DNA from 3 places in the Bacillus sp. JJ1566 genome. Region 1 is predicted to be linked to each of the others. Evidence: riboswitches for the same ligand, from Rfam matches in the RefSeq annotation. Region 1 holds a riboswitch; each other region holds the start of a gene.

Region 1 (3,368 bases):
ATAGACTCTGTTTCAATATCCTGTTAAGGAGATGGTTCTGATGATGAATCGCGTAGTTCTCGTTGGGAGACTTACAAAGGATCCTGAATTACGATATACCCCAAGTGGAGTTGCAGTTGCAACCTTTACACTTGCAGTGAATCGAACATTTACGAATCAGTCAGGCGAACGTGAAGCTGACTTCATTAATTGCGTCATATGGCGCCGACCAGCCGAAAATGTGGCAAACTTCCTAAAGAAAGGAAGCTTAGCAGGCGTCGATGGTCGTCTTCAAACAAGAAATTATGAAGGTCAGGATGGCAAACGCGTATATGTTACTGAGGTTGTAGCGGAAAGTGTTCAGTTCCTTGAACCTAGAAATGCGAATGACCAACAGCGCAGCGGTGGAGGTAACTTTGGTGGAAACCAAGGCGGAGGCTATGGTGGCAATCAAGGTGGCTATGGTGGCAACCAGGGTGGAAATCAAGGCGGTGGCCAAGGTGGATACTCTCCATTTGGACAGAGTCAGAACCCAAATCAAAACCAAGGACCTACAAGAGTAGACCAAGATCCATTTGCAAATGATGGACAGCCTATCGATATTTCAGATGACGATCTACCGTTCTAACTTGTAAGTGAATCGTATAAATTAAAACTTAAAAAAGGAGGGAAAATCGATGGCAGGCGGACGTAAAGGTGGACGTGCAAAGCGTCGTAAAGTGTGTTACTTCACAGCTAATGGAATTACACACATCGATTACAAAGAAGTAGATTTACTTAAAAAATTCGTTTCTGAGCGTGGTAAAATTTTACCTCGTCGTGTAACAGGTACAAGCGCAAAATACCAACGTAAATTAACTGTTGCTATTAAACGTGCTCGTCAAATGGCATTATTACCATATGTATCTGGTGAATAATAAAGAAAAGCGATGATCGTCACAATGCGGTCATCGCTTTTTTTCTTTATTTTTATTAAGGGAACCAAGAGAATCGTCCCTATGGTTCCTATTGTGTAATTACATAGTTTGTTTTTGAATAAAAAAACGAGGTGAAGCGACGATGAGTAAAACCAAAACTACAGAGCATGAAATAAAGGAACCTAGCATCGCAATACTGTTAAATGTGAAGGAGTAAAACACAGGGTCCATTCCTTCTGGTGCGTACATGCCCCAGTATATGAATCCTGCAAGAAAATGCCAAAAGTAACGTGCTACACTTCCTACAAATATTGCGAAGACAATAATACCTATACCTAAGCCCTTTTTATTATTATTTAAAGCTTTTTGAACTGGATTTTTAAGTAAACCAGCAAAGCCTATAAAAGGAAAAGCAATAACAAACTCAATAAAACCTTGTAATGGATGAATAATTTGAGGATCAAATACAAGCTGTAATAATCCCCAAATTAATCCCGAAAGAAATCCTGTTTTGAATCCCCATCTTAAAGAAATGATAAAAACGGGAACCATTGCAAAAGAAATAGATATTGTAGCGATTTTAATAGACGGTACAAACATGTCTAACGCTAGTGCTAATACTGCAAAAATAGCTGCTTCAATCATTGGTTGTAATTTAGTACTTCTCATAAAAAAAATCCCCCTTGAAGTATGTTTTAATAATAACGTACCCCAAAGGAGAACAACTTTAATAAAAGTATATGTTCTCAAGTATCTCCACATTCCTACGCTAGTATTAACTAACAGGTTCGAAGGGTCTGAACTCTTAACGTTCACTCTCAGCAAAATTGCTCCCCTTGTGGTTACGTTTTACTTATAATTACTATCATAATAGAAAATAGGGAAAAGTAAAACAAAAAGTTTCTGCACAGAGGAACTTTGACTAAAGACTGATACGTCCCGTGTCAAATGTCAAGTCACCACATCCTGTGGAAGTCAAAGGTTGAAGACTTTCTAGTAAAACTTTAAAATAGAAGGTGATTTAAAAAAAGTTTGTGTTTTTAATGTCTAGCGCAAGGCGCCATCGGCTCGAGGTCATAAGCCAATCGCTTCGGAAGGTAAAATACACCTTCTGTCAGCGCTCGTCTTATGCTTGCGCCGATAAGCGAGCGCCTTGCGCTTTTCTAAAAAGTTGAGGTGAAAAGGTGAAAAAAGCAAAAATTATAACAGAAGGGGCTATGTTATTAGCAATATATAGTGTACTGTTACTACTTACTTTATATGTCCCACTACTTGGAATCGTGCTTTCATTCCTTTTGCCCATTCCATTTATCCTGTTTACGGTGAAATATAGGGTAAAGCAGTCAATGCTATTTATTCTAATTGCCTTTTTATTATCGGGGCTATTAGGCTCTGTCTTTGGGATCATACATACGATTATGTTTGGAATTTCAGGAATTTTACTTGGTGAATTAATTAACCGTGGAAGAAGTGGAATTGAGTTATTTTTAGGTTCCTGTTTATCGTATTTGTTTTCAATCGTGCTGCTGTATGTAACAGCGGTTTTGATACTACAAATTGATGTCTATGACCTAATCCGTGAAAGCTCACGGGAATCTTTTGCAATGGCTGAGAGTATAATGAGGGCAACAGGGGGCGAAGTGAATACGGAGGCCATTGCGCAACTAGAAGAGTCGATTGAGATGATGCAATACATGATCCCAAGCATGTTTGTTTTAATTGCAATGGTTTTAGCTTTTGTAACAGTTGTAGCAATGAAACCGGTGCTTGTTCGACTTCAGGTGAAAATGAATCCATTCCCACCGTTTCGTGAGATTTCGTTTCCTAAGAGTATTTTATGGTATTATTTACTGATTTTACTTTTTAGCTTTGTTGAACTGGAAAAGGGCACGTTTGGGTATACTGCCTTTTTAAATCTCTTTTTTGTTTTGCAGTGGTTTATGGTGATTCAAGGCTTGTCTTTCATTTATTATTTCTGTCATCAAAAAGGAATCACAAAGGCCGTGCCAATTGTACTAACAATCTTAACACCATTTCTCCTTTATATTATTCGAATCTTAGGTATAATTGACTTAGGATTCCAACTGCGAAATCGAATTAATGGAAAGAAGTAAAACAAAGCTTTAGGAGCTGAAAATTACATGCCAGACTTTTATAAAAGGAAGTTATTTCGCTATCCTATCTATGCATTGCTTGTGATAACAAGTGTTTTTAGTGCAGTTCTCATTTTTTATCATTGGATGATTGGGTTAGCATGTTTTCTGCTCCTTGGATTCATTGTCTATTTTTTAATAAAAGCAAACTCCCTTCTAAAAAAGGAAATGGAGCATTATATCTCGACCCTTTCGTATCGTTTAAAAAAGGTTGGCGAAGAAGCATTAATGGAAATGCCAATTGGAATCTTACTTTATAATGAGGAGTTTCAGGTTGAGTGGGCTAATGCCTATTTATCAAACTTTCTTGATGCGGATA
Region 2 (3,368 bases), on a different contig from region 1:
CTACATAAGCAAAAGGTAGTTTGGTAAATAAAACGAGGAGCCAGGAGAACCGTCCCCGCGGTCCCTAGCGGATGTTGGCTTTGCGGATTCCGTCAAAGATGTTGATGGCTGCAGAAACGATGAATGAGATGAGTAAAGTTGCAATGAACCATGTTTTAAATTGGTGATCCTGAGTGTCAAATAGGTTTGTCATCTGCTTGATAAAGTTTTGGTTTAAGATATTGGGATTTATGAAGATTACGATGAATACAAGGGTTGAAAAGACTTGAAGGACCGTATTGTAAATAGCCATTCTTTTCGTCCATTGTCCTTTGATAAATTTATATAGGGTCAATCCGATTTCAAAACCAATCACAACTAGAACAATCGGCCAAAATCTAAGCAATAACTCTTGATTTAAAGCGGGAGTTACAAATTCGAGACCATCATTTTCGCCTTTATAGATACCTAGAAGTTGATTGGCATAAAAATATAGGGTTGCCCAGATTGCAGTCCATAATAGAGCACCAAATACTTCACATTTTGAAATCGCCTTTTTCTTTGGGATATAGGTGATATTTTTTAAATCATCCGGAGTCCATTTTTTTAGGCCGGTGGTTAGTCGCTGATCATCTTTTCCTTTATCCATTCTTTCAATAATGGCGAACACTAGTGTAAACCAAAAGAATGTTTGCATCGAAACGTCAATCATTCTCCAAATCCCCAAACCAATTAAGTCCAACACCACATTAATGACGGCTTCTTCCCCTTGATACCCGATAAAAAATTCGGCAACCACGGAGATGAGTGCAACTACAGCGGCAATCGGTACAATCATTTTGAGTAAGCTTACATACACGTCAAAATAACGTGGACCAATAAGGTGCATGGGTCGGTCGCGATAATTATTAGCTAATTTTACAGGACTTCCTAATTTCTCTAGTACAGTTTTTACATCTTCTTCGTTGTAATCATCAGGCAACATATCCTCAATGGTCGACCGTAGTTCAAGTGCGATATCTTCACGCATTTTTTCAGGAAGTCGTCTCGTAACCTCCTTAATGTAGATGTCAAACAGATTCATAATCTTCCTCTCCCTCTAAAAGTCTGTATAGCTCTTTTGAATTTTGAATCCATTCCTTTTTTAGCTGTAGAAAGATCTCGAGCCCGTATTCACTTAATACATAGTACTTACGGGGTCTGCTTTCAGTTGTATCCCAGCTGCTTGTCACCAATTCTTGTTTTTCCAGTCGTCGAAGCAAGGGATATAAGGTGCTTTGGTCAATTGAAATTCCAGAACCCTCTAATAATTGAACAAGAGAATAACCATATTGTGGGGTTCGTAATTGACTTAAAACTGCTAGTGTCAACGTTCCTCTTCTAAGCTCTGTCATTAATGAGTTTAATAAGTTACTCATTCACCCACCTCATTTTTAATTACTATATGTCATACAGTATTTAGTCTATACTATGTGTCGTACACTATTGTTGTTCCGAAAGCAATGACCCATTTTAAAATAATGACAGAATTTTTTCGTATGGTATAATAAAGACAATTAAATATGAGTAGGGGAGCTCACACATGTGGGCTGAGAGTAAGCGAAATGTAGCTTAGACCCTTTAACCTGATTTGGATAATGCCAACGTAGGGAATTTGTGTAAGTATGTGCGTTCATGCGGTATATCTATTTTAGGTATACCGCATTTTTATTTTGGATAGGAGGATGAAGGATGTTTGAAAAGATTTTAGCTAATGTTAAGGAAAAAACACCGCTTGTACATAATATTACAAACTATGTGACGGTGAATGACGTTGCAAATATTGTTCTTGCTTGTGGGGGTTCACCAATTATGGCGGATGATCCTAAGGAAGTGGCAGATATTACAAGCATTTGTAACGCTCTTGTCATCAATATTGGAACATTAAACGAGCGTACGATTGAATCCATGATTTTAGCAGGAAAAGCTGCAAATAAAATAGGGAACCCGGTTATTTTAGACCCAGTTGGGGCGGGGGCATCAAGCTTACGAACCAATACGGTTTATCTCCTTTTAAAAGAAGTTGAGTTTGCTGTTATCAGAGGAAATTTATCAGAAATAAAGACCGTACATGCTGGCAGTGGAAATACAAAAGGTGTCGATGCAGCAGCAGAAGATGTCATCAACGAAGGAAATATCGCTGAAATGGTTCAATTTGCAAAAGAGGTAAGCAATCAGACAGGTGCCGTTATTGCTATCACGGGCGCGATTGATATCGTTGCAAATCAGGATGAAGCTTTTATAATCCGCAATGGCCACCCAATGATGTCAAAAATTACTGGAACCGGGTGCATGCTTTCAGCAGTTGTAGCTGCTTATTGTGGGGCAAACCCTCAGGACATGTTAAAAGGCACGGCCGCTGCGGTTAGTGCGATGGGGTTATGCGGTGAATTGGCATATCAAAAAGTAGAAAAATTAAATGAAGGAACGTCATCACTGCGCACGTATTTGATTGATGCGATGAGCAACTTAGACTTTATACAACTACAAGGTGGGATGAACATTGAAAATCGATAAAAATGCAATGCTTTTATACGCAGTAACCGATCGTGCTTGGACAGGCAATCAGACATTAGTTGAACAAGTAGAAGCTGCACTAAAGGGTGGAATTACGTTCCTACAGCTTAGAGAAAAAAATCTTGGATATGATGAATTTTTACAGGAAGCCATTGAACTTAAGATGCTAACCGCGTTCTATGATGTTCCATTTGTAATTAACGACAATGTCGAGATCGCACTAGCGTGTGATGCAGATGGCGTGCATGTTGGGCAAGAGGATATGTCGGTTGAAAAGGTCCGCGAATTGATTGGAACAGATAAAATTCTTGGTGTGTCTGCACAAAATGTGGAACAGGCTATTGCCGCTGAAAAAGCTGGAGCCGATTATCTTGGGATTGGTTCTGTTTTTCCAACAAGCACAAAGTCGGATGCAAAACCGATGGCATTTGAAACTGTTCAAGAAATATGTAAAAGCGTATCAATTCCAATTGTTGCAATTGGCGGAATTACAAAAGGGAATATTTTAGAGTTAGCGGGTAGCGGGGTGGACGGAGTAGCCGTTGTATCGGCAATCTTTGCGCAGTCAACTATCACCGCTGCAACCGCAGAATTAAAAGAACTTGCAACTGAAATGGTAAGGAGTGACAGAACATGAAAAAGGTACTGACAATTGCTGGCTCTGATTGCAGTGGGGGAGCGGGGATTCAAGCGGATATTAAAACAATTACCGCCCATAAAATGTATGCAATGAGTGCAATCACGGCTCTCACTGCTCAAAACACAACAGGTGTTTACGGGGTGCTTGATTCTACACCGGAATTTGTTGGCCAGCAGCTTGATTGCATCATGAC
Region 3 (3,368 bases), on a different contig from region 1:
CCGTTAACGGTGGGAGCTGTTTTTGCGAGTGGTGCTTTCGGTGCATTAACCTCTCCACTTGGTGACACGACGATTACAACAGCATCGATTTTAGATATGGATTTAGTCGATTATGCTCAATATAAATTAAAGGTTTCAGCGATTGGTGGCGTAATTGCAATTGTGCTCTATATTATCGGTGGTTTATTTATCTAAAAAAGACTAAACAACAATCTGTTTAGTCTTTTTACTTTTAGAAGTTTCGTTCTTGATAAGTTTTAAAAGCTGGGTTTTTTAATACGATTCCAACAATTATAAATCCAAAGATGGAACCTGCAATTGAGCTAAAAATAAAAGACGGTACGAAACCGAAAAGGGCGGCATCCTGGCCCATAAAGAGTGTGGCGATTGGATAACAAGCCATTGCACCCAATAACCCGGTTCCGAAAATTTCACCAGTCATCGCCATTGAAGCTTTCTTCGTTTTTGAATATAATAATGCTGCTAAAAATGCCCCAATCATACTGCCCGGAAATGCGAATAACGAACCCGTTCCAAGCATATTTCGAAGTAATGATACTGAAAAAGCTTGAAGAACGGCATATGCAGGGCCAAGGATTACTGCAGAAAGTACATTAATAAAATGCTGCATTGGAAAAACCTTTGTGAATCCAATTGGTATTGCAAACAAATGGCTTGTAACTGTTCCAATCGCAACAAACATTGCTGTAATAGTCAATTTTAATGTTTTACTCATAATGAATCCCCCTTAAAGATTTAGTCCATTACTAATCCGCCGTCAACGACAAGATTCTGCCCTGTTACACCTTTGCTCCAAGGAGATGCAAAGAAAAGAACTGCTTTTGCAACATCCCCTGGTGTCGTGACTTTTTGAAGTGGAGTAGAATCCTTAATTAATTGGAAAACTTCTTCAGAAGTGGCAGAACTCGCATCGGTTGTTTGAAGTAATCCTCCTGAAATCATGTTAACGTTAATGCCGTATGCACCAAGATCTTTTGCCATGTTTCGTGTGAATCCTAGTAGTGCCGCCTTACTTGTGTTGTAATCGTGATAAGCAACGACTGGATTTTGAAAAAGATTTGTGCCAATGGTCACAATGCGTCCAAAGCCTAGTTCCTTCATATCACTAACCGCAGCCTGGGTCGTATGTAAAGCTCCTCGGATTGCACCTTCAAGCTGTGCATGATAATCCTCCCAAGAAATATCTTCTGCGTTTTTTCTTGCGATGGGGTCAAATCGGAAATTAATTAAGGCATTATTTACAACTGTTGTGATAGGTTGGTCAAAATATTTTTTCGCTTCAGCAAATAAGTGTTGTACCTGTTCCCGATTCCGCACATCTGCATGAATGGCAATCGCATTTTCACCAATTTCGTCTTTTAAAGAATGAGCTTTTTCTTCACTATTGAAATAATTAATAACCACTTTCGCTCCTTCATTAGCAACTGCTTTTACAATTTCACTCCCTAACCCACGTGCGCCGCCTGTAACGAGAATAACCTGATTCTGAAGTTTCATTCTAGTAGCCTCCTATTATGATAGATAAGAAAAACGCAAAAAAGCCAGATCCACATGAATGGACCTGGCTTAAGTAGTAAGAAAAAAATGGAAGTTTTCCACTCTACTTTCCTCCGCCGGTATTACCCGGATCAGGTCCAAAGGGTTAAAAAACGTCCGTTTTTCTCTCAGCCCAATCGGGCACCCCTAGTAGTTTGCGAATATTCTTTCTTTAAGCATAGTATGTTTACACAAAAATGTAAAGGTATTTGATGCTTTTAAAGTGTGAGCCCTGGCTTTAAATATATTTACTACCTTCTCTGACACTAAGTTTCGACAATGTGTTTTCTTTTATAAATTGACGAACTGAATCTGGATTCGTCTTTGAATACTCACGTAAGGACCAGCCGATTGCTTTTTGGATGAAAAATTCCTTACTATCTGCATTGGCTTTTATGTATTTGTAAAGGAATCTTTCATTTGTTTCTTCCTTATATTTTAGTTGAAACAGAATCGATGAGCGTTTCAGCCATAAGTTGTCACCGAATGCCCATTTTTCAATCTTCTTTTCTATGATGCTTGGTGTTTCCTTTGCGATCTTTCCTACTAAATGTGGTGCAATTATATCGACCGTATCCCACCAAGATTTTGTAGTAATAAGAATTTCAATAAATTCCAAGTGGAAGATATTTAGTTTCTTGATGGACTTGACTAAGCAGTCCTGTGCCGCATATTGGTATTCTCGTTCATCTTTCATCCATAATTGTTTTACTAGTTCAAGATCAATTTCCAGCTTTAAAATACCTGTTTCTTTATAAAAATCGCGCATTAATTCTCTTCTTAACGGTGATTTTATTCCAAGGAATGGGAACAGATTTCTCATATATTTCTGCATCGGAACTGCATTTTCATCATTCCGATTTTTTTCAAATAATTCAACGAGATTGTTTAATTCGTTCATGTCATGCTCCCTTATTACGTTTCCTTTATTGTACTTCATATCCTTTTTTAAGCAAAATGAAAAATACCACCTTTTCTATGTATGAATACGTACGAAAAGATGGTATTTTGATTTTCCTACTGCATTTTAATAGGAGTTACGACTGCAAATAGGTTTTCTGTTGGATTGTTTAGGTTGACTTCGATTACTTTGTACCCATCCTTGTCCTTGTAATCATTTGTAACTGGTGTTTTAATCTCGTTGCTCATTGTTTTGTACTTCCCTTCTAACTGTTTTCTCACACAATAAGTAGTATATGAAGGGCAACCAAAAATGTGCTTACTTTTTATAAAAAAATTTCAATATGAGTATCATGTGTAAAAAGAACCTTAAAAAGCCATATTAGTATTATAAATGGGAAAGGATGGAAGTTATGAAGGAAGATCAACATTTAAAAAATCAAGTTCTTTATATCACAAATCCTGCTTACGATGCTTTACAATCAGAAAATCTTCTTGAGTCAAATGATGCAGAAATTCATCGCGAAAACTTCGTTCAATCGGATTTAGAAAAATAAGTAGAAAAAGGAGGACAATTCTGACATTGTTCTCCTACTTTTTTTAATCGATTGGTGTAATTTCTACATTTAAAACGCCGACACTCGGGGATGCACCTAAAGCTTCGAACGCTTTACGGTGAAGATTGATTCGATTTGCTGGGAATTTCTTCACCTGATCGACTACTGTTACGATGATGTCTTGATTTGGGACAAACGACACATTTCGGATTCGTAATCGTTGACCACATTTAAATGGGCTATTTTCACCAACCGCCACAGTCATATTGTTATCATAGGACCATCCAATCTCACATTTTGTTGGTACACCACCCCATGTCCAAGTGGCTTTGCCTAAAATCGTTTCAGGATTTC

Evidence for each region. A riboswitch is a leader RNA that binds a small molecule or an ion and turns the genes downstream of it on or off. The one in region 1 is predicted to bind thiamine pyrophosphate.
Region 2: another riboswitch for thiamine pyrophosphate. It lies ahead of thiM (hydroxyethylthiazole kinase); the one in region 1 lies ahead of thiT (energy-coupled thiamine transporter ThiT).
Region 3: another riboswitch for thiamine pyrophosphate. It lies ahead of V7112_RS06505 (3-oxoacyl-ACP reductase); the one in region 1 lies ahead of thiT (energy-coupled thiamine transporter ThiT).

The regions. Positions count from the first base shown of each region.
Region 1 is NZ_JBALOP010000030.1:16,963-20,330, forward strand. Features, by position in the region: gene ssb (single-stranded DNA-binding protein) at 41-607, shown strand; gene rpsR (30S ribosomal protein S18) at 657-896, shown strand; gene thiT (energy-coupled thiamine transporter ThiT) at 996-1,565, opposite strand; TPP riboswitch at 1,641-1,743, opposite strand; gene V7112_RS13290 (YybS family protein) at 2,081-3,010, shown strand; gene V7112_RS13295 (DHH family phosphoesterase) at 3,038-3,368, shown strand, end outside.
Region 2 is NZ_JBALOP010000054.1:2,457-5,824, forward strand. Features, by position in the region: gene V7112_RS19175 (HAAS signaling domain-containing protein) at 65-1,063, opposite strand; gene V7112_RS19180 (PadR family transcriptional regulator) at 1,050-1,397, opposite strand; TPP riboswitch at 1,538-1,648, shown strand; gene thiM (hydroxyethylthiazole kinase) at 1,711-2,535, shown strand; gene thiE (thiamine phosphate synthase) at 2,522-3,172, shown strand; gene thiD (bifunctional hydroxymethylpyrimidine kinase/phosphomethylpyrimidine kinase) at 3,169-3,368, shown strand, end outside.
Region 3 is NZ_JBALOP010000013.1:25,198-28,565, forward strand. Features, by position in the region: gene V7112_RS06495 (Na+/H+ antiporter NhaC family protein) at 1-195, shown strand, start outside; gene thiW (energy coupling factor transporter S component ThiW) at 233-736, opposite strand; gene V7112_RS06505 (3-oxoacyl-ACP reductase) at 757-1,518, opposite strand; TPP riboswitch at 1,610-1,716, opposite strand; gene V7112_RS06510 (DNA alkylation repair protein) at 1,796-2,458, opposite strand; gene V7112_RS06515 (hypothetical protein) at 2,575-2,706, opposite strand; gene V7112_RS06520 (hypothetical protein) at 2,871-3,014, shown strand; gene V7112_RS06525 (RlpA-like double-psi beta-barrel domain-containing protein) at 3,058-3,368, opposite strand, start outside.